4 regions of the Mesorhizobium sp. WSM2240 genome follow, and region 2 is predicted to be linked to each of the others. Evidence: predicted binding sites of a transcription regulator. Region 2 holds the regulator's gene; each other region holds the start of a gene.
The links. Region 2 encodes PhoB, which activates phosphate uptake and scavenging genes when phosphate is short. Its sites were predicted from a motif close to TGTCATNNANCTGTCAT; they were not measured.
Positions count from the first base shown of each region.

Region 1 (7,240 bases), on a different replicon from region 2:
GTCGACCAGGTCCCGCAACTTGCCCGAACCGTAATCGACACCGTTGCCATATTCCTGAAACGAGAATTGGGCAGCCGCTTCGCTCGCAGCTGCGCTTGCATCGTATCGGGCCTGAATGATGCCGGCCGCCTTTTCGTCACCCGTCAACCGTTCCCCCTGCCCGCTCCTGAGAACCACGACGCCTTGCACGGTCAATGCGCCGTCGTCGTTCTTCTCGACGGCATAGGCAAAATGCCGGTCGCCAAAACCGCTCGTAAGGCTGCTTCTCACCAGCTCATGCATCGCATCGTCGGACGCGAAAGCAGTCGCTGCGATCTCCACGGTGAAACTGCCGATATCCCGGCTCTCGGTTCGGTTCTGAAACAGATGATCCCAATCGGCCCGAATGCCGGCAAGGTCCTCACGGCTTCGGATGCGCTCGCCGTTTTCGTTCTCTACGGAAAGCTCGCCGCCGCGCGAAACGTAATTAAGCATCGCCCCGACCCGCGCTCCGCCACCATAGGACGCCATTTTGACAACGGCCGGCTGGCTTCCCTGCGCCACTGCCGCAAGCCGGACCTGCATCGGCCGCGCCACCGTCGAAGCTTTAGCCGCCGTGCCCTGCATACTCTTCGACGCTGCGTGACGCGACTTCGGCGCGGCGCCGCCGCCACCTCCGCCGCCACCCGCTGCGCCAAGCTCGGCCAGCGCCTTCATGCGCCGCCGCAATTCTTCCTCGGCCGTAGATCGTCCCCCTCCAAGCGATAGCTCATGCAGCAGCGCCGCGCGCCGCTGCTCCCATTCGCTGGTGAACGCGCCGAAGAAGAGTTCCAACGCCTACCCCTCCCCTCGCCGCTTGTGACCGGCGCGCTTCGATAACGAACGCAGCTCGGTCATGACGGCCGCTTGGACGCTCTGCACGTTCGCGAGATTGATGTCGAGCTCGCTCGGATGAACGCTCTTGCCGCTGTTTATCGATCGCGCGACCTGGTTCAGGTTGACGCCGATTGCGCGCATATCCTCCAGCAACAGCGCCATGATGGCGCGATCCTCTTTCGTAAGGATCGGCCGGACCCCGGCGCCTTCCAAAATCAGCGAGCGGAAAAATCCGGAAACCGTCATGTCAGCCGCCTGGGCGGCTTTCTCGATGGCTGCATACTCGTCCGCGCTGACGCGGGCGTGCACCATGCGTTCCTTCCGGTCCGGCTCGAGCCGGACCTCGAATCTCACGTCGTCCATTTGGCCTTGGGGCCCCTCTCTCTGGCGCTTGCGGCAGGCATCGAGGGCGTGTTCCTCGATCGTCAGGAAAAAATGTCGCACATTTTTCCGTATCCTGCCACCTCTAATAGCAACCAAATTCCACCTATCATGATCATCTCCTCGAAAGGCTCTCGCTTCGCTCAACCTATCGCAATGACGGGCAGGGACTTCGTCCTGCCCTTTCAAACGATGAAACGCTCACCAGGGTTCACCTCCGAAATCCGCTAGTGACGGCCTTTGTGTGCCCCTCGTACTCAGCCGCAAGGGACGCTCCGCTCTTCGCCCTGGCGGCTTGCGTGCGAGCGTCACAGACGGCCTCTCACGCGGCTCCGGGGTTCACCACGCCAGCAGAATCTCAACAGGTGCCGCCAGGGAGGCCCTCTCAATCGCAGTGCCGTTGGCCAGTTCGACACGCAAAAACCACACGAGCGGGAAGTGTGATATGACACACATCATTGCCACACGATGTGGACATGGCGTGGTTAAGTAATATGGTTCGTTACCGTGGGCCTGATTTGACATGGGCTATGTCGATGCGATGTTTTCCAAGGCTGTGGCAGATTTTTCGCATGGTGTTGAAGTAGTCTATTTGAGTAGCATGGGCGTTCACAGGCTTTCCCGCGCAAATGCGCAGAGATCGAGCGGAAACGACATTGCGCCCTGGCGAAGGGAGTTACCGAGAATGCCAGTCTTTGTGTCAGCGGTTAGCGGGGGAGCCGGCAAGACGACAGCAGTTATCTTGATTGCCGGCGAATACGCCCTTCAGGGAAAGCGCGTTCTGCTGATCGATGCCGACGGCCGACAGAATCTCCATGAGTGGTGGAAGCGCTGCGAGGCGAAGGACAATATACCCGATGGCATCGATCTGGTGACGGCCGCGCGACAGGGCACGATCCAGCAGGTCCTCGATGCCGACGCAGGCAAGTATGACGTGGTGATCATGGATTCACCCGGTCAGGACAGCGTTGTGCGCGACACCATTATCCGAAATTCTCACCTGATCCTCACGCCGATCCAACCGAACCAGGATGAGATCAAGGCAGCAGGCGAAGCTGCGCAAGCCGCAGCGGAGATTGCCGATCAGATCGGGTACATAATTCCGCAGGCTAACTTCGTCACCCGGTTAACAATTCCGGCTCGCAATCTTGAGGCGTATCGGCTGATCCGGCCGTTCGTGAACAACCTCCGCGAAAATGGCTACGATTCCTGTTTGCTCGATACCGAGCTTCTGGAACGCAATTGCTATCGCGAGCTGCGAAACGGCTACGGAACACTGCAAATGCTCGAATTGACGGAGCCCGTTAGGAAGGCAAGGACGGAAGTCGTGAGCCTGGTCGGCGACATTGAGAAGCTGCTGACGAGTTACCTCAAGGAGGTAGTCAATGGTTAAGAGACAAACGACTGTTTCGGATTTCCCCGTTGCGCCGCGCCGGCCAAGGCCGAGCGCGGCCAAGCCAGCCCGCGAAGTCGCGCCACCTGGGAAAGAGACCGCAGGGGCGCCAGTCAAGTCTGCCGTTGAACCGGACGCAGTCCCGCAGACGGCAAAAGGGGAAGAAGACCAGGCACCAACGGCCCTGTTGGCCACCACGGAGGCTGAACGCCGAGAGCGATCGACGACACGCGCTTTGGAGCGTGAGGTTTCGCGGACCCGACTTCGCGATCTGAAGCGCGCTCGTGAACGTGAATCGAAGCATTTCGTCAACGTGCCGCTGGATTACGAGACAAAGAAGCGGCTCGAAAAGGCCGCGCACGAAAACGACCTGAAGATGACCGTCATCATGAAGGCGGCCATCGACCAGTATCTCCGCGACAACGGCTACTGAAAATGATAGGCCGCGGCTTCCTGTTTGGAATAGCTGTCGGCGCCGTCATCGGCATCTACGCCGCGCCTATGCTCGGCCGGCCGAGCATAGGCCTTCCTGAGACTTCGCAGGCCATATTGCCTGTTCTGAAAGGAACTGAGCCCATATCCGATAAGGCTATGTGGCCGAGCAGTGAACACGCGAAAGCCGAACTCTTCCGCATATCCAAATGGGATATATCCAGGCACGGTGATGGATCGACGATTAGCGTGAAGCGCTGTACAACTATTGATGAGTCTTCAATAGCTTGCGAACTATCGGCGCATCTCGGTTGGATAGAAGGTGAAAAACTGGTGGAATCAGTGTTCGAGGGCGGACCAGACCGTTGGACGATGGTCGCAGCAAAGAACCGTTGATGCCCTTGCAACCGTACCGCCCGCACATCATCGATCCGTCCAAGAGGTCGGAGGCTATCCGTGCGCAGCAGCTTCGGCGGCCCATCCTGAACCCCCAAGATGGGTAAGGGAATAAGGCCGTTCTGGGGATTGGAATTAATACCAAGTGTATTCAATTTTGGTGCATAGTACCGCCCCGTGGGCGGTTTTCATTTAGGGGGTTGGGTCCGTGACGCGGGATATGATCAGCTATAAAAGTGCAAAGGGGTTGGTGGAAACAGCCGACCCGGAGATTGACAAACCAATTTATCGACGTCCGGGCTTTGACGGCATCACCACCCTGGGCCAAATGGATGAGAAGATCGCCGCTTTCCTGCGCAAGGCTCGCGAGGATGAAGGTCTGACCCGCGCGGATCTCTCGCCTTTGCTTGGTCTATCAGTACCGGTTTATGGTCGATACGAACGTGCTTTCTCGAAAATGCACGTTACTCGTATGATCCATCTCTGTGAAATCCTCGGCTTCATGCCGATCGAAATGCTTTTTGAGGCTGCTCCTCATCTTTGGGGCCAGACGCCGGAGGAAGCCGAGGATCGTCTTGAACTGGCAAAACTTATGGCGGCCTTGCCCCACGACACTACGCGCGATCTCCTCGCCCTGGTCAAGCGCATGGTCGCACAGCAGAAGGCGGCCGACGCCGCCACAGCCTCATCGCAGACGAAGGACGAAGTCCGGTAAGTGGACTTGCTAGCCTCCTTCGACAGTTGCATCGGAACGCTTCGGCAGTAGCCAGATCGGGTTGGTCCGCGGCCTGCAGCTCGATAGTAGCCTGTGCAGCACAACAATGACTGCATTGCGTTCGGACCGGGTATGGGTACCATTTGATGATGGGCGCGATTGCCGTTACCTCTGCCGAAAGCCATCGTCGAATCCGCCGGGCGCGCGCCTGGCTGGAAAGCAGGGCAGCGGCTGAAGAGGTCTTGATCGTCGGAGCAAACCTCGACGCGGCGAATGATCTGTCGCGCAGGGTTGCGAGGGAGAAGGGAGCTGCTTTTGGCTGGCATCGCTTGACCCTGCCTCGGCTGGCAGCCCTGCTAGCTGAGCCCCTGCTTGCTGAGCGGAAGTTGGCCCCGCTCAGCAAGCTGGGTTCCGAAGCGATCAGCGCGCGGGTCGTGCACCGGCTAAATGCTGAGCACAGTCTTGGCCGATATCAGCCGGTTGCCGACACTCCGGGATTTTCCCGCGCGATCGCGGCAGTAAAGTTGACGCCGATTGCCTCCACATCGCCACGCTTCAGCGCCTCGTGGGCGACCGCGTGCGACGTATGCGTCACCTCGATTCCGGTCTTCGGATCGACACCATAGTCGGACAGCAATTGCGACGGGCAAAGGTGACCGGAGGTGGATCCGATATCGTCCAGCGCGACTTTTTTGCCTGCGAGGTCCGCGGGTTTGACGAAAGGCGAATCCGCCTTAACCACGTGCGCAGAAGTAGTCGGGACGGCTGAGTCCGATCAGCGACTTGGCGTCGGTCATCTTGTTGATGACCACGTATTCGGCCGGCCCGGTGATGACGAAATCGACCCGCTTGGCGCGCAGCGCTTCGGCCGCGGCAGTGCGGTTGCTGACTGGGAAGAATTCGAATGTGTGGCCGGACGCCTTTTCCAGCGCGGCCTTGAACGGACCCCATTCTGTCTGAAGCCGCTCCAGTCCCTCGACATCGGTGATCGCCAGCTTGAAATTCTCGGCCTGCGCCCAGCCCGTTGTCGCGAGGGCCAGTGTCGCCGCCGTCAGGATCGTCGAAATCCGCATGGTCGTCCCCTTGTCGTCTTCGGTTGCTTTCCGATGCCATACGACCGGGAAATGACACTGCAATTGCAGGCTTGTGACATCTTTGCGAAATCGCTCGAGAACGCCGGGACACTAGACCGCCGGCAAGAATTTCAAGCCGGCTGCCTGTCGAAGCAGGCATCCAGCGCGATTGGAGATCACTGCGCCCGCCAGCTACCGGGTCTTGTCGCGCCCGGACGAAAGCTGGCGCAAGGCTTTTGGGATGACGACATCGAGGTGAAGATCGGCGATCCACGGCTTCGTGTCGCGTTCAATATTGGGGCCAAGTTGAGCGCTGGCTGCGTGACAAGGCGATCGAGCACTTCCCCGACAGCCTATTCGCACGCATGTATCGGGATGGGCTCAGCGTCTGGCTCACACACGACGAGCCGGCTGCTTACGACATCGGTGACTGGCGATCGAGTTCGAGTTCGGAAAATGCCCGTGCGTACTCAGGCGGATAATTCGCCTATACAATTTGCTATCTCACTGGTTGCATCGGACAAGATTCAGAACAGGGGCTGACCCAAACCCGACACCAGGGTATCTCCATCAACGCGGCCCAGAATAAGCGACCGGCTCCAATGCCGCAGATCCGGCGCGCTGTCACCGCGATCGGGCGCTTCGAACGTTTTGAGTGGGGTCCAGCCTTTACCTCCCGCCACCATGACGCGACCGCCGGCGGCAAGAACCAAAGCGACGCCGCCCGCGACATCCCAGATGTTCGGGCGCTCGAAATGCGCCGCCTCCAGCATGCCGCCGGCCACGAAGGCGCATTCGATGGCAGCCGAACCGGTCGTTCTCATCTCCCAGCCGCCTTTGTTCGATTGCCCGCCAGGCACGCCGGCCAGACGCCGACGCACGAGTGGATTCTGCTTCGGCCTGACCGCCTCACCATTGAAGCAGAGCGCTCCGCCCAGCGAGGCGTGATAGACCCCTGACCTGAGCGCATGGCTCGTAGCGCACCAAACCGCGCCCGCGACCGGCTGTCCGCGATGCACGACGCCGATGGTCGCGGCGAAAAGCGGGAAGCCGTTGACGAAATTGGTCGTCCCGTCGATCGGATCGACAGCCCAAACAAAGTCATGGTCGCGCGCCGGTCGCTCGTCCATTTCTTCTCCGATGATGTCGTGTTCCGGAAACGATTTTGCCAACCGGGCGCGGATGAGTTCCTCGATCCTGGCGTCCGTTTCCGATACGGGATCCTGCCAGATCTCTTCGGTTTCGGAACCGGTCTTGTAGCGGACAGACAGCATGCTGCCGAGGGCGGTCTTGATCTCGGCGCCGGCCAGATTGGCTAGTTCGACTGCCGTCTGTTCGATCTCGGCGAGGTATTTCGCGTCAATTGCTGGCTCTTTCGTGGTTCGGTGTTGGCTCATGATGCCTTCTCCGCAAGATCGCGGCCGCTCCTCGCCTCGTTCTCGAGTTGGGCCGGCAGAACAATATCCATCGAGTCCTCCTGGACTTCGACGTTCACCTCGCCTTGCTTGTGGGGCGGGTCCGGAAGCTTGTCGTCGATGCGCAGGGCCGTGAATTTGTCGTATCGAATGCGAAGACGCCGCCCGAATACGGCGGTCGCGGGCGAGCCCATATCATCCGAGGCGGCGAGCCAGTCCAGCATGTCGGAGCGCTGGTCCTTGCGGATGCAGACCACGTCGAACCCCCGATCGCCGGAGTCCGCTTGCGGAAAGAAGGGCAGTCTTGAGCCGGTGTAGCCGATATTCAGCGCTTCGACCGCCAGCAGGTCACCGTCAACGCTTTCGCCGTCGATTTCAATTTCGATGTCGAGCGGGACAGCCTTCTTCAGAAATTTCCGCAACGATTGGCGGCCAAGCAGGAGCCTTTCTTGGCGTGGGGCATCCTCGTCAACCTTGGTTCCAATCGCTTCGGCGAATACGCCGCATCCCACGGCTTCGACGAACAGCCGCTTACCCCAGGGGCCCGTCGCCAGCCCGATGTCGAATCTTTGCCGCCGTC
Region 1 is NZ_CP159254.1:55,731-62,970, reverse strand. Features, by position in the region: gene ABVK50_RS28730 (conjugal transfer protein TraA) at 1-813, opposite strand, end outside; gene ABVK50_RS28725 (MobC family plasmid mobilization relaxosome protein) at 817-1,218, opposite strand; gene ABVK50_RS28720 (ParA family protein) at 1,922-2,629, shown strand; gene ABVK50_RS28715 (hypothetical protein) at 2,622-3,062, shown strand; gene ABVK50_RS28710 (hypothetical protein) at 3,065-3,457, shown strand; gene ABVK50_RS28705 (helix-turn-helix transcriptional regulator) at 3,678-4,172, shown strand; gene ABVK50_RS28700 (PhnD/SsuA/transferrin family substrate-binding protein) at 4,645-4,914, opposite strand; gene ABVK50_RS28695 (PhnD/SsuA/transferrin family substrate-binding protein) at 4,907-5,245, opposite strand; gene ABVK50_RS28690 (inositol monophosphatase family protein) at 5,773-6,642, opposite strand; gene ABVK50_RS28685 (diacylglycerol kinase family protein) at 6,639-7,240, opposite strand, start outside.
Region 1: a site for PhoB is predicted at 5,286-5,302, ahead of ABVK50_RS28695 (PhnD/SsuA/transferrin family substrate-binding protein). Genes of this name have one in related genera too.

Region 2 (7,240 bases):
CCGCAAGGTGCTGCTGCCCGCCGCGCTGCCGGGCATCGTCGGCGGTGTGCTGCTCGCGCTCAGCCGCGCGGTCGGCGAAACGATGATCGTCGTGATGGCCGCTGGCCTGATCGCCAAGATGACGCTCAACCCCTTCGATTCGGTCACGACCGTCACTGTGCAGATCGTTACCCTGCTCATCGGCGATAGCGAATTCGACAATCCTAAGACGCTTGCGGCTTTCGCGCTGGGCCTGGTGCTGTTCATCATCACGCTTGGCCTCAATTTGATCGCGCTGCAGACCGTCCGCAAATATCGGGAGAAGTACTGATGTTGCCAGTTGAAAGCGCCGCGATGCCGGCTGGCGGCGCCATGCGCCCGCCCGTCGCGTGGAAGTCCGCCGAAATGAATCGCCGACGCGCCGCACGCTACGCGGCTGATCGCCGCCTGCAGATTTACGGAATGGTGGCGATCGCCTTCGCGCTTGGCTTCCTTGCCATCCTGATCGGAACACTGAGTTTCACCGGCTACCGGGCGTTCACACAGTCGATGGTGACCGTCGACATCGACCTCAGCGCGGCCGATCTCGACCGTTCGAACCTGATGGACGCGAACTGGCGCAGTGTCTTCCGCCGGGCGGTGCTAGCGGATGTCGGCGAGCTGTCGCGCTCCGAGGAACGCGACTATTTCTCGATGTTCACGTCGTCGGCGCCCTTCCTGATTCGCGATCAGGTCATCGCCAATCCGGCGCTCCTCGATGGCCGGGCGACCTTCATGGTGCCGATGTCGGATCCGATCGACCAGCTCGCGAAGGGGCTGGTGAACACCGACCTGCCGGAAAACCAGCGCCGGGTGAACGACAAACAGATCGAGTTGTTCAACCAGCTCGAGGCGAAGGGCGCGGTCACCCAGCCTTTCAACTGGGCGCTTTTCCTCAACGCCGACAGCCGCTTTCCGGAGCTGGCGGGTCTGGCGGGCGCGATCTCAGGCTCGTTTTGGTTGCTGCTCGTGTGCTTCGTGATCAGCTTCCCGGTCGGTATAGCGGCGGCGATCTATCTGGAAGAGTTTGCCCCGAAAAACCGCTTCACCGACCTCATCGAGATCAACATCAACAACCTTGCGGCGGTCCCCTCCGTCGTGTTCGGCCTGCTCGGCCTCGCGGTCTTCCTCGGCTGGTTCGGGCTGCCGCGTTCCGCCCCGCTGGTCGGCGGCATGGTGCTTGCCCTGATGACGCTTCCCACCATCATCATCGTGACGCGTGCGGCGCTCACTTCGGTTCCGTCGTCGATCCGCGAGGCGGCGCTCGGCATCGGCGCGTCGAAGCACGAGATGATCTTCCATCACATCCTGCCGCTGTCGATGCCGTCGATCATGACCGGCACGATCATTGGCCTGGCGCAGGCGCTCGGCGAAACCGCGCCGCTGCTGCTGATCGGGATGAACGCCTTCATCACCAGCCCGCCGGCCGGCGTGCTGGAGGCGTCGACCGCACTACCGACGCAGATCTACATCTGGGCGGACAGCCCGGAGCGCGGTTTCGTAGCGCGCACTTCCGCGGCAATTCTGGTCCTCCTCGGCTTTCTTTTCGTGATGAACGCAATGGCCATATTCCTTAGGCAGCGCTTTCAGCGCCGCTGGTAAAAGAGGTAAGAAATTCGATGGCAATGGAGCTAAAGGAATGAACATCATGACCGAAACAGCCATCGAGCAGAAGGTCCGTGCCGGCTCGACCCCGCCAGCGGTGAAAATGAGAGGCGACGGTGTCGATGTGCATTATGGCGAGAAGCAAGCGCTTTTCGGCGTAAGCCTCGACATTCCCCAGAACCAGGTGACGGCGCTGATCGGCCCGTCCGGCTGCGGCAAGTCGACCTTCCTGCGCTGTCTCAACCGGATGAACGACACCATCGATATCGCACGGGTGTCGGGCAAGATCACGCTCGACGGTGAGGATGTCTATGATCCGAAGATCGACGTGGTCGAACTGCGCGCCCGCGTCGGCATGGTGTTCCAGAAGCCCAATCCGTTTCCGAAGTCGATCTATGAGAACATCGCCTACGGACCGCGCATCCACGGCCTGGCGAAGAACAAGTCGGAACTGGACGGGATCGTTGAATCGAGCCTGAAGAAAGCCGGCCTGTTCAACGAAGTGAAGGACCGCCTCTCCGAATCCGGCACCGGCCTTTCCGGCGGCCAGCAGCAGCGCCTGTGCATCGCGCGCGCCATCGCCGTTTCGCCCGAGGTGATCCTCATGGACGAGCCGTGCTCGGCGCTCGATCCGATCGCCACGGCCAGGGTCGAGGAATTGATCGACGAATTGCGCGAGAATTACACGATCGTCATCGTCACCCATTCGATGCAGCAGGCGGCCCGCGTCTCGCAGCGCACCGCGATGTTTCACCTCGGCTATCTCGTCGAAGAGGACGCGACCGAAAAGATGTTCACGAATCCCGACGACAAACGGACGCAAGACTATATCACCGGCCGGTTCGGCTGAGTGCCAAGGCGAGGACCATAGAATGGGTGAGCACACCGTTGCCTCTTTCGACGAGGAACTTGGGCATGTCGACCGTCTGATCCGTGACATGGGCGATCTTGCCGGCGCGATGGTCGGCGCATCTATCCGGGCGCTTCTGGCGTCCGACAACGCGCTGGCGCAGCGGGTCATATCCGACGACGCGATCATGGATGCCAGACAGCGCGAACTCGACGACCGCGCCATCACGCTGATCGCAAAGCGCCAGCCGATGGCGCAGGATCTGCGCGCGGTGCTCGGCGCCATTCGTATGGCGGGAGACCTCGAGCGCATCGGCGATCTCGCCAAGAACATCGCCAAGCGCGTCAGCGCGGTCGGCCAGAGTGCGACGCCGCGCGACTTGTCGCACAGCATCGACGCCATGGCTCAGTTGGTGCTCGTGCAGGTCCAGGCGGTGGTCGACAAATACGTCGCTCGCGAACCGCAGGCTTTGCAGGCGCTACGCGCAGACGACGAGAAGATCGACGTGAAATACACGGCGGTATTCCGCGAACTGCTGACCTATATGATGGAAGACCCGCGCAACATTACCGCCTGCACGCATCTTCTGTTCTGCGCCAAGAACCTCGAGCGGATCGGCGACCACGTCACCAACATCGCGGAGAACGCTTATTTCGTCATGACCGGCTCGCAATTGCCTTCCAACCGGCCGAAGTTCGACGAGACCACGCAGACGGTGTCGGCCGAATAGGCAATTGTCATTGGGATTTCATCGATGATCGCTCCGAAAATCATGGTTGTGGAAGACGAGGAGCCGCTGGGCGTGCTCCTGCGCTACAATCTGGAATCCGAAGGTTACCAGGTCGAGATCGTGGCGCGCGGCGACGAGGCCGAGATAAGGCTGCAGGAGAACGTGCCCGACCTGCTGGTGCTGGATTGGATGCTGCCGGCGCTTTCGGGCATCGAATTGTGTCGCCGGCTAAGGATGCGGCCGGAAACCGAGCGCCTGCCGATAATCATGCTGACCGCGCGCGGCGAGGAAAGCGACCGCGTCAGGGGCCTCGCCACCGGCGCCGACGATTATCTGGTCAAGCCGTTCTCGACGCCCGAATTCATGGCGCGCGTCAAGGCGCTGCTGCGGCGGGCAAAGCCGGAAGTGCTGTCCAGCGTGCTCAAGGTCGGCGATATCGTGCTCGACCGCGAGGCGCACCGGGTCTACCGCAAGAAGAGCGAGGTCAAGCTCGGGCCGACCGAATTCCGGCTGCTGGAATTCATGATGCGGCATCCGGGCCGTGTTTTCTCGCGCGGGCAATTGCTCGACAATGTCTGGGGCGAGACGATCTATATCGACGAACGCACCGTCGACGTGCATGTCGGGCGGCTGCGCAAGGCGGTCAACACCGGCCGCATGCCGGATGTCATCCGCACCATTCGCGGCGCCGGCTACGCCATTCGCGAGGAATAGCGCGCTTTAGGCCAGTTCGCGCGCCTTCGCAGACGTCTCGGCCGGCGCACCGGTAGCGAAGATTTCCTGGTCGATGAAGGTCAGCGCGCGCATGGCGCAGCCTTCGCGGATCAGCGGCACCTCGTCCGGTTCCACCGCGAAGGAGATCGCGCCCGAGTGCTGGCCACCGGCTGTCCTGGCGATCGCCTCGCGCAGATGCGGCTCGATCAGGTCGAAGGCGGCGGCGCCGATGCCGACGACCGCCACCGGCGCTGGGTCGATGAGCGCGAACAGGCTGCCGAGGCCAAAGCCGATCGCCTCGCCAGCCTTGCGGAACGCCTCGCGCTCCGACCCCTCCTTCGCGCGGGCGGCGGCTGCCAGCGCCTTCATATCGGCATCGCTGATGTCGGCCACCGGCTCCTCGTCTTCGCTCGACTGGCGGGCGGCGCGCCAGATCGCGTAATTGCCGGCATAGGCCTCGACGCAGCCGCGACGCCCGCACCGGCAAAGCGCGCCGTCGGGACGGTGGATCATGTGGCCGAACTCGCCGCCGGAGGATTGCGTGCCGGTGAACAGCTCGCCCTTCAGCACCAGCCCCATGCCAATGCCGTGCGAAAGCAGTATGGCGATGAAATTGTCGCGGTAGCGCTCGGGATCGCGCCATTTCAGCGCCTCGGCGATCATATTGCAGTCGTTCTCTACGGTCACTGGAATATCGAACGCGCCTTCGAGACGGTCTGCGAAAGCGATGCCGGCATGCGGCGTGATCGGCGACCACAGCATTGTGCGCCGTCCGGCGTCGGTCGTGCCTTGCACGGCGAGGACCGTACGCATGATGCGCCTACCGGCCGCCTCATTCAGCCGCCGCTGCACCATGGCCAGGCATTCGCCTATCAGCTCTTCCTCGGGCAGGGTCAGTGTCGACAGCTTGCGCTGCTCGCTGGTGACCGTCTCCCCGGCATAATCGACGACCGCCACAGAGAGAAAGTTCAGCGCCACGACGATTGTAACGACGGCCGCCGCTTCCGGCTTCAGCGCGAGCGCGACCTGCGGCCGTCCGCGCTTCAGCGAAACCGTCTCGCCGCTTTTGGTCTCGGCCAGAATCCCTTCCTCGATCAGGTCGGATGAGATCGCCGAGATTGTGGAGTGGCTGAGGCCGGTGGCGCGGGCTATCTCGGTGCGCGATGGCTGGAAGGCACGGCGCACGGCCGTGATGACCATTGCGCGGTTGCGCTTGCGCAAATCGTCATGGCGAATTCCAACCGACATCTTTCAGCATTCCTCCCGCGGCAACCCGATGGACCTTCCCTTTCAGCATGGGGGCCGTCAACAGCGCCGCAAGAATATTGACAGAAGTCGCCGCATGCGTCATTCTTTTTTTCGAGGCTCGAAAAAAAGGGCTTCGGACGAAGTTCATTTGCGCCTCCGGGCGCGCAGGGAGGAAATCATGAAAAGATTTGCAACCGCCATTCTGGCGGGTGTGGCGATGACCGTATCGCTGGCGGCAGTGGCCGAGGCGAAGGACAAGATCATCGGCGTATCCTGGTCCAATTTCCAGGAAGAGCGCTGGAAGACGGACGAGGCTGCGATCAAGGCTGCCCTCGAGGCGGCCGGCGACAAGTACATTTCGGCCGATGCGCAATCCAATCCGAGCAAGCAGCTAACCGACGTGGAAAGCCTGATCAGCCAGGGCGCCAACGCGCTGATCATCCTGGCGCAGGATTCGAGCGCGATTGCCCCTGCCGTCGAGAAGGCTGTCGCCGAGGGCATTCCGGTGGTCGGCTACGACCGCCTGATCGAAAACAAGGACGCTTTCTATCTGACCTTCGACAACAAGGAAGTCGGCCGCCTGCAGGCCAGGGAAGTGTTCAAGGTGCAGCCGGAAGGCAACTACGTCTTCATCAAGGGTTCGGCCTCCGACCCGAACGCCGATTTCCTGTTCGACGGCCAGATGGAAGTGCTCAAGGAAGCAATCGATGCCGGCAAGATCAAGAATGTTGGCGAGGCCTATACCGATGGCTGGCTGCCCGCCAACGCGCAGAAGAATATGGAGCAGTTCCTGACCGCCAACAACAACGAGGTCGACGCGGTCGTCGCCTCCAATGACGGCACGGCCGGCGGCGCAATCGCCGCGCTTTCGGCGCAGGGCCTGGCAGGCACGGTTCCGGTTTCGGGGCAGGACGGCGACCATGCCGCGCTGAACCGCATCGCGCTCGGCACGCAGACCGTCTCGGTCTGGAAGGACTCGCGCGAACTCGGCAAGGCCGCGGCTGAAATCGCTTCGCAGCTCGCCGATGGCACGGCCATGGATGCGATCCCGAATGTCGTCAAGTTCAGCGGCGGCCCCGCCGGCGTCGAGATGAACTCGGTGTTCCTGGCGCCCGTCGCCATCACCAAGGACAACCTGAACGTCGTCATCGACGCGGGGTGGGTCACCAAGGAAGTGGTCTGCCAGGGTGTCGGCGCCGGTACAGTGCCGGCCTGCGACTGAGCTTCGAGAAACAAGTCGACGCCGCGGTTTGACGAAAACCGCGGCGTTTCGTTAAGCTGAAAATTGTCCGGTGATCCGCGCGAGACGGCATGCCGGCGGGAGGAATGTCATGACCGAGGTGACCTCGACTGCGCAGGCGGACCGCGCCCGCGCGTCCGAGATTGGGCCTGTTGCCCGCTTCCTCAGGGCGACCGAACTCGACACGCGCATGCTCGGCATGATCGGCGCGTTGCTGATCATCTGGGTCGGCTTCCATTTCCTCTCGGGCGGTCTGTTCCTGACGCCGCGCAATCTGTGGAACCTGTCGGTCCAGTCCTCGTCCATCGCGGTCATGGCCACCGGCATGGTGCTGGTGATCGTCACCCGCAACATCGACCTGTCGATCGGCTCGGCGCTGGGGCTGATCGGCATGATCATGGGCGTGGTCCAGGCCGAACTCCTGCCGCAGGTCATGGGAATTCCGCTTGGCAGCCCGTCCATCTGGATCCTGGCGCTCATCTCGGGCCTGCTGGTCGGCCTCGCCATTGGCGGGTTCCAGGGCTTCCTGATCGCCTATCTTGGCATTCCCGCCTTCATCGTCACGCTGGGCGGGCTTCTCGTGTGGCGCGGCGCGGCCTGGTGGGTCACCAGCGGCCGCACGGTAGCGCCGATGGACGCGACGTTCAGGCTGATCGGCGGCGGGCCGCAGGGATCGATCGGCGCTACCGCGAGTTGGGCGGTCGGCATTGTTGCCTGCATCGCTTTCGTGCTCCTGCTCCTCGTCGCCCGTTCGCGGCGCAAGCGCTTCCGCTTTCCGCTGCGTCCGGTCTGGGCCGAAGGCTTCATCGGCACAATCGCCTGCGCGGCGATACTC
Region 2 is NZ_CP159253.1:4,579,650-4,586,889, reverse strand. Features, by position in the region: gene pstC (phosphate ABC transporter permease subunit PstC) at 1-310, shown strand, start outside; gene pstA (phosphate ABC transporter permease PstA) at 334-1,620, shown strand; gene pstB (phosphate ABC transporter ATP-binding protein PstB) at 1,658-2,473, shown strand; gene phoU (phosphate signaling complex protein PhoU) at 2,496-3,203, shown strand; gene phoB (phosphate regulon transcriptional regulator PhoB) at 3,228-3,917, shown strand; gene ABVK50_RS22670 (ROK family protein) at 3,924-5,165, opposite strand; gene ABVK50_RS22665 (hypothetical protein) at 5,143-5,313, opposite strand; gene xylF (D-xylose ABC transporter substrate-binding protein) at 5,344-6,387, shown strand; gene ABVK50_RS22655 (sugar ABC transporter permease) at 6,497-7,240, shown strand, end outside.

Region 3 (7,240 bases), 110 kb from region 2:
CGGCCTGATGAAGCTGAACGTCGGAAACGTCGTTGCGGACGCCCTTTTGCGCATTATCGGCCAGTTCTTCGGAAAGGTAGGATACCATCTCCGGCGTCACCAGCCGGCGCAGCGCGGCATGGTCCTCACGGCAGAAGGCTTCCTGCACTTCGGTCAGGCGCCGCTGGAAAGTGTCGAGGTCATCCTGCTGTAGGCTGATTTCCTGGCTTGCAGCCTGCTGAGGCGGCACCTGCGAACTCGAACCGATGTTCGGTATGCTGAAGGAGCGGCCGTTACCGCCTCCGCGTGGCGACGCATCCCGATAGGCAAAATCACCGCGGCCGGAAGCACCGGCCATGGCGGGCTCGCGCGAACCCGCCGGCTGCGAACGAAACAGGCGCACGGCCAGCCAGATCGCGCCGCCGATCAGAAGCGCCTGCAACAGGAAGCCGAACATGCCGGCAAGGCCGCCGAAGCCATGGCCGAGCAGCAGGCCGATCAGGCCGCCGAGCATTAAGCCGCGCAGCATCGAGCCGCCGAAGCCGTTCATGAAGCCGGGCCGTTGCTGGGAAATTTGCGTCTGCCGCGCGGCGTTGGTCGGCGCCGTGTTTGGCGTCATCGAGCGCTCGACAGGAGCGGTCGGCTGTGGCGCAGTCCTGGTCGGCGGAGCCGATTGGAACGTGCGCATGCCGCGGCTGCCGAAGCTGCCGCCGCGGCGGGCGTCGGCGTGATCGACGGCTATCATCGAGAATGCAAGGAACAACCCTGCGAAAAGCGTGGCAAATCGGGTCGTGCTGGAGAGCCGCATCGGTTCCTCATGGATCGGTGATATCGGCCCTTCATATAATGATAAACTGGCCTTGCGCCAGTCGATCGCAAGAGCACGAACACCGCTCTCGTCACCCAAGTTGAAGAAACGCGCGTTGGCGAGTCTGGCGGCGCGGGTGTAGCATCGCCTGATCGCATCGCGACGTCACCCCACCCCACCCCGGTTTAAGCTGCGCTATGCGCTCGTCGACCGCGGTAAGCTGCTGATGCGTGCCGAGGAAAACGTTACCGACATGACTTACCTTTGGGGCGCCGGCTCAACCTATAGCGACCGGCGCCTCGGCTACGAGAAGAAGATGCTGCGCGATTGGTTCCGCAGGCGCTTCGTGCATCTCAGTCCGCCGCGCGGATGACCTTTTCTTGCCTCTACCGCTGTGAATTCGGCGGCGCAGGCTCAGCTTCGATGCCGGTCACGGCTCTGCCGCTGCGATCAGCCACGGCTGATCTCATCCGGACATCGCAGCTTTGTGCGGTTCCGCTAGCGGGACCGGCCGAGCGAATGCTCAATCCGTACCTATCATACCCTTGAGCTCCGTCACCTTCTGCATGCAGCCGGCCTCGTCGCCGGCCTCCGCCATCTCGCGGGCTTCGGTCATCAGTGCCGCCACCTGATCGGCTTCATCGCCGGCGGTTCCGCGCGTCACCTCTTCCTGATGAGGCGTGATCGTTTCCACCTGATCGGACGTAGATCCCGTGATCTCCGGGGTTGTTCCCTGGGCGCCCGGCAGGAGCTCTTCCTGATGCTGCGTCGCGGGCATGCCGGGCTCGTTGGTGGCCGCGCCTGTTTCGGCTGTGACGGTCGGCTGCTCGAGCTTCGTGAGTTCCTCCCGGCAATCCGCGAAAGCCGGCGCTGCCAGCATGACCGATAAAGCAGTGAAAGTCGCCAAACGTATCGACATCAGACTCTCCTTTCATAAGAGGCTTCTTTGATGATTGGAGAGAACGACCGGATACTCGAACTGTTCCGGTGCGCGGACGATTTTCCCAAGCGCGCAGCAGCGTCCACCTTCGCTTTCGGGCGCGAGCGACGCAGGCGCCGAAGGGCTGTGGAATGTAACGAAACTGACATCGAACCGACATTCCCCGTTCATGCGGCTGGCTTAGGCGAAAGCCTGCAAATGCGAAAAGCCCCCGTCGCAAGGAAGCCATCATGCTCGAAATCCGCAATGTCACGCGCCGGTTCGGCAAGACAACTGCCGTCAACGGCGTCGCGCTGGAAATCCCGCAAGGCCAGATGGTCGGCATCATCGGCCGCTCCGGCGCCGGCAAATCCACCCTGCTGCGCATGATCAACCGCCTCATCGATCCAAGCCAGGGATCGATCTTGTTTGCCGGCACCGAGGTGTCCGGCCTGCGCGGCTCCACCCTGCGGCGTTGGCAGCGCGACTGCGCCATGATCTTCCAGCAGTTCAACCTGGTGCCGCGTCTCGACGTCCTCACCAATGTCCTTTTGGGCCGCCTCAACCACCGGCCGACTGCGCTGAACCTCCTCAACATCTTCTCGCGCGAAGAGCGTGCGATGGCGATTTCGGCGCTGGAGCGTCTAGACATCGCACAGACGGCGCTGCAGCGCGCCGGCACGCTATCTGGCGGCCAGCAGCAGCGCGTGGCGATCGCGCGGGCCTTGATGCAGCAGCCGAGGATGATCCTTGCCGACGAACCGATCGCGTCGCTCGACCCGCTCAACGCCAAAGTGGTGATGGACGCGCTGCGCGACATCAATTTGCGCGAGGGCATCACGGTCATTACCAATCTGCACACGCTCGATACGGCGCGAAACTATTGCGAGCGGATCGTCGGCATGGCCGCCGGCAAGGTCGTATTCGACGGGGCGCCGGAGGAATTGACCCGCGAGGCCGTCCGCATGGTCTATGGCGCCGAAAGCGACGGGGCGGAGATTTCCGAGGCCATCACCTCGACCAGCATCCGCGGCGAAAAGCCCCGGAAGATCGCAGCCCAGACCGCACTGAAGCCGGCCCTGGCCAGCGCCTGAGGCCGCGGTCGCATCGCCCGCGTCAAGGGCTCGTCAGCACATCAGCGACCGGCCGTAAGCCGGATAAACAGGAGAGACCTCATGTTCAGAAAAGCATTTCTAGGCGCCGTTTCGCTCGTCGCCGTTGCGGTCGGGACGGCTCAGGCCGAAGACCTCAAGGAATTCCGCATCGGCATACTCGGCGGCGAGAACGAGGCCGATCGCCTGCGCAATTTCCAGTGCATGGTCGACAAGCTTCCCTCCGTGCTGGGTGTCGAGAAAGTGTCGCTGTTCCCGGCTTCCGATTACGACGGCGTCGTGCAGGGCCTGCTCGGCGGCACGCTGGACTATGCCGAACTCGGCGCTTCGGCCTACGCCAAGGTCTATCTCGAAGATCCCAAGGCAGTCGAGCCGATCCTGACCACGGTGCAGACCGACGGCTCGACCGGTTACTACTCGATCATGGTGGCGCGCAAGGATTCCGGCTTCACCAGGCTCGAAGACCTCAAGGGCAAGAAGCTCGGCTACGCCGACCCGGATTCGACCTCGGGCTATCTCGTTCCCGCCGTCACCCTGCCGGCCGCTTTGGGCGGCGTCGCAGTCAAGGATTTCTTCGCCGAGACCGGCTTCGGCGGCGGCCATGAGAACCTGGTGCTCGAAGTGGTGAAGGGCACGTTCGACGCCGGCACGACCTGGGGTTCGGGCGTGGGCGATTTCAAGGACGGCTACACCTCCGGCAATCTCGCCAAGATGGTCGACAAGGGCGTGCTCGACATGGACGATCTTGTCGAGATCTGGAAATCGCCGCTGATCCCGAACGGCCCGATCGTCATTCGCTCGTCGATGGATGCCGACATGAAGACCAAATTCAAGGAGTTCATGCTCGGCCTGCCGAAGTCCGATCCGGACTGCTTCTCCGCCATCCAGGGCGGCGACTTCACCGGCTTCACCGAAGTGACGCCGGAGTTCTACCAGCCGATCATCGACGCGCGCAAAGCGCAGATCGGCAGCTGAGCTATCAGGCAACCGGAACGCGTCGCGGGAGCCGCGGCGCGTTCTCGCTTTGCAGGAATCTCCCATGAGCGTGACACTTTCCGAAGCCGGGCTGGCGGTCGAGCGGCACTGGCGCGAACTGGCGGGCCGCCGCAGGCTCTACACGATCGGCGGTGTGCTGTTCATGGTGGTCGCCATGAGCGGCTCCCTCTGGTTTGCTAATGAGAGCAATGCCGGCAAGTTCTGGGACCGCCTGCCCCATCTGTTCGATTTCGTCGGGCAGCTTTTGCCGCGCGACGGCATGGAAGTGTGGCGCGCAATGTTCGACCTGTCCTCGCCCTATGACGACGGCAGCTTGAAATACAACTATCCCGAAGGCCGCATCTACCTGACGGAGACGTTCTACGTCCCCGAATATCTCTACAAGATGCTCGAGACGATCAACATCGCCCTGGTCTCCACACTGATCGGCTTTGCGATCGGCTTCGTCCTCTGCTTTCTGGCGGCTTCCAATGTCGTCACGCAGCGCTGGCTGCGCTTCTTCGTGCGCCGCTTCATGGAAGTGCTGCGCGCTTTTCCCGAAATCGTCATCGCCGGTTTCTTCCTTGCCGTGCTGTCGCTCGGCGCCGTGCCTGCAATCATCGCAGTCTCGATCCACACCATCGGCGCGCTCGGCAAGATGTTCTTCGAGGTGGTCGAGAACGCCGATATGCGCCCCGACGAGGGCCTGCGCGCGGCCGGCGCCAACCGGCTCGAGCGTGTGTGGTTCGGCATCGTGCCGCAGGTCATGCCGAATTTCTTGAGCTACGGTCTGCTGCGCCTCGAAATCAATGTCCGCGCCTCGACGATCATCGGCGCAGTCGGCGGCGGCGGCATAGGCGAGGCGCTGCGCCTGTCGATCAGCCAGACGCACGAGGCCAAGACGCTGGCCATCGTGTGCCTGCTCCTCATCACCATTATTGCGGTCGACCAGTTTTCCGCCTGGCTGCGGCAGAGGCTTGTCGGCGAGCAGGCGTTCGCCTTCGGCCGGGGAGGCTGATTCATGGCCGTACTATCGCTTTCCGAAGTCGACGAGATCGCCGCCCGCCACCCGCAGGTCTTTGCAGGCTCGCTGCGCAAGCGGCTGGCCGGCTGGGCGATCGGCCTTGGCGTCGCGGCCTACCTGGCGTTCGCCTGGTGGTTCTTCGCCATCGGCACGGTATTCGCCAACGGAAACTGGGACATAGCCGGCGCCTACCTGGCCGACTGGGTTACCTATGAGGCCCGGCCGACCATCGGGATCGAAGAAAACCATCTCGAGATCTCGTTCCCGCGCTTCGACCCGGTCGGAGAGCGAGGCAGCGTCGACTGGTTGACCAGCGAAACCGCGATGGTCGAGCGGGCCGCCGCGGCGCCCGCCGGCAACGCCAATTCCAGTGCGGGCGGCGGTTCGGCGGGAAGCTTCTTGGGACCCGTCGGCGGCAAGCCGGCGCCGACGGGAAAGCTCGGCGGCCGCCGCGCCTTCTCCGGCGACCGGCGGCGCGGCCATACGCCAGGAAGAGACCGTCCGCGCGACCGTAGAAATCGGTTCCCGCAATCTGATCGAAATCGTTCCGGGCCTCGTCACGGTGACGCGCGGATCGGAAACGCTGGTGGCCGACATCGCCAAGGGCCAGTCGGTGACGGCGCGTGGTCCGCTGCCCGATTGGGCGGAGCAGAAAGCGCCGGGAGCAAAGATAATCGTCCGTTTCGGCTTTGCCGGCCGCGCCGAAATCGAAGACGACGAGGTCAAGATCCGCCATCGCTTCTGGGGCTGGGCGAACTTCGTCTTCGACACCAATTCGCCTTTCTGGGGCAAATCGGCCGGCGAGGTGTTCTCGCTGATCGCGTCCGGCGAGCGCGCCGATCCGAAGCGGTCGAACCTGGCGCTGGCGTGGGACAACATCCTCAACAATTCCGAATGGCAGCATCTCGATGTCTGGACCAAGCTGCTGCAGACCATCGTCATGGCGTTCGTCGGCACCGTTTTTGCCTCGCTCCTGGCGTTTCCGCTGGCCTTCGCCGCTGCCCGCAACATCACGCGGAGCCGCATCGCCAATCAGGCAGCCAAGCGCCTGTTCGACTTCCTGCGCTCGGTCGACATGCTGATCTGGGCGCTGTTCTTCACGCGCGCCTTCGGCCCGGGGCCGCTGGCCGGCATTTCGGCGATCTTCTTCACCGACACCGGCACGTTCGGAAAGCTTTATTCGGAGACGCTGGAGAATATCGACGACAAGCAGCGCGAAGGCATCCGCTCGGTGGGGGCTGCGCCGTCCCTGGTTCAGCGCTACGGCGTGGTGCCGCAGGTTCTGCCGGTATTCCTCAGCCAGTCGCTGTATTTCTGGGAATCCAACACGCGTTCGGCGACCATCATCGGCGCAGTCGGCGCAGGCGGCATCGGCCTCAAGCTCTGGGAAGCCATGCGCACCAATTCCGACTGGGAGAACGTCGCCTATATGGTACTGCTCATCCTCATCGTCGTCTTTGTCTTCGACAACATCTCCAACGCCCTGCGCCGGCGGCTGATGGGCGGAGATCCGGCCAGCACACAACCGGTCTGATGCGTCAGGCGATGGGCAGCGCCGGCTCCGGCAATATTCGCCAGGCGAGCCAGGACAGAATAGCGATCAGCCCCATCACCGGGATAACGGCCGCAAGCGCGGCCACCGGCTCGCCTATCAGTGCGGCGGCCGAACCCCCGAGCAGGCCAAACCCCATCTGGAGAAAACCCATTAGCGACGACGCGGCGCCAGCGCGATGCGGAAAGGGCGCCATTGCCGCGGTCATCATCGCCGGCATGACGAAGGCGATGCCGAAGGCATAGAGCCCGACCGGACCCATCACATTCACGAATGTCGGCTCCTGCAGCCTGAGCAGAACCGCCAGAGCGAGACTGCCTGCGGCGACGAAAACCAGCCCCACCGGCACCAGGCGAAAAGCGCCCAGGCGCCCGAGAAGGGCGCGCACGGCCAGCGATCCGGCGAAGAACATGCCCGACTGGGCAAGCATACCGATGCCGAACTGCGACGGGGTCAGGCCGACGCGGTTCATCATGATGAAGGGCAGGACGGTCGCCTGCGCGTAAAGCGCACCCGACGTTCCAGCGACCACCAGGCTGGACAGCATGAAATACCGGTTGACGAGGAGCGCGCCGTAGGAGCGGACCAATGCCGACGGGCTGATCCGCGAAAGGTCGCGGACCACCGTCTCGCGCATGGAGAAGATGGTGACCGCCACGACGGTCATGCCCATCGCCACCATCAGCAGGAAGATGGCGTGCCATCCGAACAGCTCCATGGTCAGACCGCCCAGCGTCGGCGCGAAGGCCGGGCCGACGGCCAGGATGATGCCGATCAGGTTCATGATTCGGGCTGAGCGTTCCTGGGTGAAGAGATCGCGCACCAGCGCCCGCGAAATCGCGACGCCGACGGCGGCCCCGACGCCTTGCAG
Region 3 is NZ_CP159253.1:4,693,829-4,701,068, forward strand. Features, by position in the region: gene ABVK50_RS23310 (Tim44 domain-containing protein) at 1-787, opposite strand, end outside; gene ABVK50_RS23315 (DUF3016 domain-containing protein) at 939-1,160, shown strand; gene ABVK50_RS23320 (hypothetical protein) at 1,311-1,706, opposite strand; gene phnC (phosphonate ABC transporter ATP-binding protein) at 1,958-2,800, shown strand; gene phnD (phosphonate ABC transporter substrate-binding protein) at 2,882-3,793, shown strand; gene phnE (phosphonate ABC transporter, permease protein PhnE) at 3,858-4,811, shown strand; partial or broken gene phnE (phosphonate ABC transporter, permease protein PhnE) at 4,815-6,351, shown strand; gene ABVK50_RS23345 (multidrug effflux MFS transporter) at 6,356-7,240, opposite strand, start outside.
Region 3: a site for PhoB is predicted at 1,860-1,876, ahead of phnC (phosphonate ABC transporter ATP-binding protein). Genes of this name have one in related genera too.

Region 4 (7,240 bases), 870 kb from region 2:
CGTCTTTGGGCTTCGGCCGCGGTAAAATCGCTCGAACACCTTTGGTATTTCCTCGGCCGGAATGCCCAGCCCCTTGTCGCGTATGGTAATCTTGGCATGCCCATCCGAAACGGTCATGCTCAAGTTCACCGGGCGGCCGCGCGGTGAGTATTTTATGGCATTGTCCAGAAGTATGACGAGCGCCTGCTTGAGCTGCTGCGCGTCGGCGGTGACCCAGACCGGATCGGTCCTATAGTCCGCCTTGATCGCAATGGCGTTGGCGCGCGCAAGGATTTCGCCGTCGTGGACCGCATCGGCGACGATGGTCACGAGGTCCGTTCGGCGCGGTTCGAAACGGATCGTATCGGTTTCCGAGCGGGACAGGAAAACCAGATCGTCGACGAGCCGGCTCATCTCCAGGCTTTGTGTGACGATCCGTTCGAGCGCATCGCGGTAAACCGCTTCGGGCTTCGAGCCGTGGCGCAGCGGAATCTCAGCCTCGCCGCGAAGAGCGGTCAGCGGGGTGCGCAGTTCATGACTGATGTCGGCAAGGAACTGCACCCGCAACCGGTCGAGGTCGGTCAGCCGCTGGTTCGCCGCGGCGAGTTCGGCCGTACGGGCGGTGACTTGCCGCTCGAGATCCGCGCGCGCTTCGAGCAGCCGTTCGCGTTGATCCTCCTGATTGGCCGCCATTGCGTTGAAGCGTCGCGCAAGCACGCCGAGTTCATCGCTGCTGTCGTAGCCGATCCGGTGGTCGAGTTCACCCCGCCCGATCGCCTCGGCGCCTTGGGTCAGAAGGCCGATCGGGCGCATCAGTGATCGGACGAGAAGGAAAGCGGCGACAAAGCAGAGGACCACCGCGGCCAGCGCAAGGCCCGCCGTGATCCAGGTCAGGCGCTGCCACAATGCTTCTGCCTGTAGTTCCGCCCGCGCGACCTCTTCCGCTTCATCGCGCCTGGCGGCCTCCAATATGTTTTCGAACTCGGCGTCGAAACGGTTTTCGATATCACGGCGAAAGACGTTGATCGCATCTTCCTGCCGCCCCTGATTGCGTAGATCGATTGCCCTGGCGGTTGCTTTGCTGATTTCTCCGTAGAGGGCGCGCATGCGCGTGATGCGGAAGATTTCGTCGCCGCCGTCCTCCTGTTCGCTGGTGCCTACCAGGAACTCGGCCTCGCCCCTGGTCAGCTTCTCCAGCGCATCAAATCCTGCCTCGAGCTCGGCACGGGCGCTGTCGTAGTCGGGGCGCTCCGGTTCGCCAATCAACAGGAATTCGGCGATCTGCTCGGAATATCGATTGGCGTTCACCGTAAGCGCCGTGACGGCTCCCAACTGGTGGTTGGCCCACTGAACGCGCTCCATGTAATAGGTCGTCGAGCGGATGGTGATGAACACGATGGCGGCCATCATCAAGACCGACGCCACGACGATGAGCTGAAAAAGAAGAATGCGAGACCTGATGCCCATCTGCGTCCATCGGCGTTGAGAACCCAAGGATCGGGCTCACGAAATGCATTATGCGCACGTGGCCGGGGTAGTAGCCGTCGTGCAATCGGCGGCCGGTTCGTCCGGTCTCGACGACTATGGCACGAAGGGTGCACAGTATTCAGGTTAGAAATTGGAAAGAATTGCGCAGCCGATTGCTGCGGCTTCACGGCGTCGCCTTGACCCTGAACAGGACGAAGGTCGTCGGTTCGGCGTCCTTCCTTGTCTTGTCGGTGACGATCAGAAACAAATCATCCGCCAGGCGGGCCATTCCTTCGAAATTGTCGACCAGCATCGCATCGGGCTCGGCTGAAAGCTCGGCAAGCTGGCACTCCCGTTTTGCGGAGCACTTGGCGAAGTCGAGATAGCGCAGCCGCGCCGTCGGTGCGCCGCCTTTTTCCTCGCGGGTCCGCTCCAGGACAAGTAGATTGCCGTCCGGCAACTTCTGGATGGCTTTCAGTCTGCTGTCGGGCTGGGAGGCTGCGAAAGACCAGGTCGTTCCGCTTGCCGCATAGAGCGTGTGACGGCCTTCCGGCTGACCTTTTAGGGGCCGTTCCGGCGCTGTCAGTATCCCGTGACCCTCAATGAACGCGACCGCTTCGAGACGGCTATTCTTCTTGCCGTATTGCGTCTCGTCCGCGAGCGGGGCGGGCAGGGCGGCATTGGCGATCCACTCGCCGCGTGGCGTAAAGCGGGCGATTGAAGGCCCGTCTTCAAACGCGATCAGAAGTTCGCTGTCGGACCGCTGGCCATTGTCGTCGTTGATGGTCGTAAGTCCCTCGGCGTTGGTGACGGGCTTGCCGGAGGTCTCGCTCGCCTCCGTTGTGAGAGGAGTGGAGAAGACGGATTCAATCCCCTCAATGCGCGATCCTTCCAGCCGAACGCGAAAGTGATGAAGGACGCCGCCGTCGGAAACGGCGTAGAGAAGTTGCTCATCCTCGTCCCAGGACAGGCCTGAAAGTTCCTCGATCCTGACGCCGTCAGCGCCCTCGACAGGAATATCCACGCTGTCCAGCGTTTCCAGACTCGGCTGGGCCGAACTGGCCAGCGACGTCGAAACCAGCAGCACCCCAGCCAGCGTGAGACCGCCGAACAGGCGGCTAAATCCTTTTCGTTTGGTCATAAGATCATCATTCCTTTGCGATCTGTCATGCGGCTACCCCAATTTGTCGCCCGGGGTTTTCAGGCATTTGCGGCGCAGGCACGCTCCCGAGCTTGCGGAGAGCCGGAAGGAACTTGTTGTGCCTCGTGCCTTGATTGAGGATGGCGATGCCGGTGCAATATTTCGAGCAGTGCTTGGTAGGATGCTGGTGCATGGCGCGCAGAATGCGGTCGGCTATTCCGTTCCCATTTGCGGACTTTGCTTCAAGGATGAAGTGGTCGTCGTCGATCGCATGCGACGAGCCGGGAGCGAAAAACCGCATTCCGCTGTCGATCGTCATACGCTCGCCGCCTTGCTTCGCCACGAGCGTCATGCGGACATAGCGCATGTCGAGGACCCGCGAGAGCGCGTACGGGAACTCTTGGCGGTACTGGTCGAAATAGACGTCGTGAACGTAGGCGAGCGCGGTCTCGTCGAGAACGCCGAACTTGCCGGCTTTGTAGGGCAGGCGCTTCTTGATCGTGGCGCCGCGCTTGTCCTTGAGCTTCACCTCGACGAAGCAAAGCCCTGCATCGACATATTTCCGGATCCGGACTTTAGCGCGCTGCCGCCTTCCCTGATGGTGATCGAAATAGCTTCGCCGGTCCGCACCGTCGAAATAGCAGGTTTCATAGGTGAAGGACCGGCGGCCCTCGATCTCCAGAATATCGAAATGTCTTGCCAGTTCCGCCGACGCGCGATGCAGTACGCCCGCGCCGACGACATATTTGTTGTCCAACCGCTCCAGCATCTCTGCCTTGGAGTTGAGGCTAGCGAGGCTGATTGGATGGAAAATCCGCTCCAGCCGCGCGTCAGTGTTTGCGATAGAAGACATTGAGCCTCGCCATTTCTGTGATGTAGTCGAGTTGGAGAACCTGATAGGACAGCACCGTGACCCCGAGCCGCTCCGAGAGTTCGGCGCGCATGGATTCGGGGTCTGACAGCAGCGTCAGGTGGATTTTGTCGAGCGTGACCTTGGCCCCGCTGACGGATTGCAGCATCTTCGGATGATCGACCACGTAGGCGCCGACGAGCACGAACAGGACGATCATCGTCGCGAAGGGCAGCGTCGTTCCCTGCACCGATGAAATGACCGCGATGGCGACGCTGCCGAAGAAGTAGGTCATCTCGGTCTTGCTGAGCGGCTCCGAGCGCAGAGTGAAAAGCGCCAGGATGGCGAACAGGCCGAAGCCCGCGGCAACGCTGAAATTCACCGAAGACAGGACGGTGAGCACCGCGAAAACGAAAATGTTGAACAGCGCGGCCGCCGTCACCAACTCCTTGTCTCGGTAGCGCCGGTAGTACATGCCGAAGGTAAGGAGCATCATTCCAACGAGGTTCAGCAGGAACCTGATCGCCTGGGCCGCGAGCGGATCCTGAAGGGCTTGCGTGAAAGAGAGGATCATCGCGTCCTCTCCATCGGCGCGCCTGGTGATGCTGCCGGGGTAAGTAAAACGGGGTACATTTCAGCTCCTGCTTCTCGTGGCGCCATAGGTGGCGCTGAATGGAAAACGGAACGGTCCCGTCTCCATTCCAGTCGGAAAGTCAGAAATTGTGGATACGGCTGGCGTCGCTTGAGCCTTGAAGATCAACGACTTGCTCGAACACATTTCCGAAACGTGACAGTCTGATGACAGCTATATGAAGCTAGCCGGCTAAAGCTTCGTGGGAGTCTGGCTAGATTTCGGATAGCCGCTGATTAGATTCTGGATAGCGTTAGGTTAGAGCTTGGTGAGAACGGTCAGTCGGACTAGCTGGCTGGCTATCCTCCTTGGGACGATTGGAGGCTCAGAATCGGGACCAATTTGCGCGGCGGTAAAGTCGCTGCGTCAAATGCTTCGCCGGGAGGAGAGTTGACCAGAAGCGGACAGTTAAGACAGGCGCGATCAACTTCTCATGTCCTGGCCCGACGGCCCAGGTGGCCAGCGGCCTTAAGAATGCGTCGCCGCCTCGCGAGGCCGCTTGTTTAGAGCCTTAACTGCCCCTGTTGTTGTTGTCATCATCATCGTCTGCGTTGCCGCATCAAGGTTGACCGCGAAGCTCAGCCGCCAATCTTCCTCCGTCAGCGAAAGAAGGTCACGCCGGTTGACGCCGGCATTGTTTGCCAGCACGCCTTCTACTACCTCCCGGCAGGCATCGCGTCGGCCGCATAGCCGCGCTGACTGGCCCGGCTCGCCATGTTGATGATCGCGCCGCCGCCATGCGCCCGCGGCGGTAGCCGCGGTGACGTAACCGGCCCTTGAAGATGATCGGAGGCGTGGGAACGCGATCGGACTCCGCGTGATCGTGCAGCGCGCGGTTCGTCCGGCCGCAACATAGAGCGCGAGGGCGGGCGGCAATTGAAATCCGCCGAGCGCGGTCCAGCAGGTGCATGGGACGGACGTGGCGTCGGCAGGCCGTTCGATCGGGGTCAACTTCACCCCGACCGCTCCGCAGACGAGGACCGGAGTCGGACCGGCTCAGCTACGAGTGCTGAGAACAAGACTTCGGATGCCGGGCTGCAGCTTGCGCGGGCGGCCCTGAAATCCGCGCGCACGGTGGCGCCGGAGGCGCGTTTTGCGTCCTATCGCTTCGAGGTTGAAGACCGCCAGCGCATCGTTGAGATTTCCGGTGTCGATCGGGACACAAGCCGGCGCGTCGAGGTCGATGTCTATCCCGACGGACAGGTGGAGTCTGTCGCGCATGAGGTGCCGCTCAGTTCGGTTCCCAGCGAAGTCCGGGTGCTGGTGGAGGGCGGCATTCCAGGTTTCCGCCCCGTCAGAGCGCTTCGCTCGATTGGTTTCGGCTTTGAGGTCCAATATGAGATCGACGGCTATGCAGCCGGCAACAAGCCCGTGTCGGTCGAAGTGCAGCCAAACGCAGTCGAGATGAAGGTCAGCGTCTGGAACAGCTGATGCGAAGTGCCTGGCGGGCTCAAACCGCCCGTCAGGCACTAACCCAAAATGAGATTGTCCCCTTGGCCATGAGAGCTACTGCGCAGGCGGGCACAGTCACTCTGTTATATCTCCGATAAGAACCGGTGTCTGAAATTGGTTCGTCGGATGGGCTCCTGGCGATCGAGGTGGGGAATGCTGGTTGTGACCTGCGCCGATCGTCTTCGTCATTCGGTCCTGCCGCGCTATTTTCCCGGCGTAGCAAACTGACGGGGCAACGGAGATGCGCATGACGATGAGCCGAAGAACATTCGTTCAGGCCGCCGCCGGGTTTGCATCTGCATCGATCTTGCCACCGAGCGCGATGGGTCAGGCCACCGCACCCCTGGCGCGTTCCATCCCGTCCTCGGGTGAACAGATCCCTTCGATTGGGCTCGGCACGTGGATTACCTTCAATGTTGGCGATGACCCGATGCTCAGGGCCGAATGCGCGGACGTCATGGGCGCATTCTTCCAGGCGGGCGGGCGGGTGATCGACTCCTCGCCCATGTACGGCTCGTCCCAGCCCGTCATCGGCTATGGCCTCGAACGGCTCGGCCGGCCCCGGACATTGTTCTCGGCTGAGAAAGTCTGGACCTCGTCCGCCGCGGACGGGCCCGCGCAGATCGAACGATCGCGCCGCTTCTGGGGCGTCAGGCAGTTCGACCTCATCCAGGTCCACAATCTCGTCGCCTGGGAAGCGCATCTGCAGACCCTGTTCGAGATGAAGGCGTCCGGGCAGGTACGCTATGTCGGCATCACCACTTCGGAGGGCCGCCGGCACGATCTTTTCGAGCAGATAATGCGCACCCAGCCGCTCGACTTCGTGCAACTCACCTACAACATCGTCGACCGCGAGGCGGAGGAGCGGCTCCTGCCTCTCGCGGCAGAGCGCGGGACTGGCGTCATCGTCAATCGGCCTTTTCAGCAAGGCGCACTGACACGACGGCTGGAGCGCGAAAAGCTGCCCGAATGGGCGCACGAAATCGGCGCCGCGAGTTGGGCGCAGCTTATCCTGAAGTTCATCCTCTCGCATCCGGCCGTAACCGTTGCTATCCCCGCTACCACCCGCGTCGATCATGTCCGCGAGAACGTGGCGACCGCATCCGGTATTTTCCCCGACGCCGACATGCGCGAGCGAATGGCGGCCTATGTCCGCGATCTCTGATGTCGGAGTGGTGGACCTATCGGCCCGAAGATTTTCTGCTCTTCTCGCCGCGCGTCTACTGGCGCATGTTCGAACTGCAGAATGAGACGCTGTGGCCGCTGCATCTCGTCACCGTCGCCGCCGGGCTGGTGATCATCCTCGTTCTGCTTCGGCGGCCGAAGCATGGTGGCGGATTGATCGGATTTTTTCTTGCCACGCTCTGGGTCTTCGTCGGCTGGTCCTTCCTGTGGAACCGCTACGCTGCCATCAACTGGGCGATCACCTACGTCATCCCGATCTTTGCCCTGCAGGCTCTCATGCTGGCGATCGCCTCCATCACACGCGGCGGGCTGACCTTCGACCGGCGGGGCGTCGCCGGCTGGGCCGGGCTGCTGCTCGCGACCTGCGGCCTTGTGCTTTATCCGCTTCTCCCACCTCTCACTGAACGACCGTTGCCGAGCGCGGAAGTCTTCGGCATTGCGCCTGATCCCACGGCGATCGTGACGTTGGGATTACTGCTCGCGGCTCGTGGCAGATTGCTTCCGACCCTCCTTCCCATCCCGTTGCTCTGGTGTG
Region 4 is NZ_CP159253.1:3,708,474-3,715,713, reverse strand. Features, by position in the region: gene ABVK50_RS18345 (ATP-binding protein) at 1-1,446, opposite strand, end outside; gene ABVK50_RS18340 (esterase-like activity of phytase family protein) at 1,631-2,587, opposite strand; gene ABVK50_RS18335 (polyphosphate polymerase domain-containing protein) at 2,613-3,440, opposite strand; gene ABVK50_RS18330 (DUF4956 domain-containing protein) at 3,418-4,011, opposite strand; partial or broken gene ABVK50_RS18325 (SDR family NAD(P)-dependent oxidoreductase) at 4,731-4,814, opposite strand; gene ABVK50_RS18320 (hypothetical protein) at 4,945-5,499, shown strand; gene ABVK50_RS18315 (aldo/keto reductase) at 5,843-6,685, shown strand; gene ABVK50_RS18310 (DUF6064 family protein) at 6,685-7,240, shown strand, end outside.
Region 4: a site for PhoB is predicted at 4,225-4,241, ahead of ABVK50_RS18330 (DUF4956 domain-containing protein). Genes of this name have one in related genera too.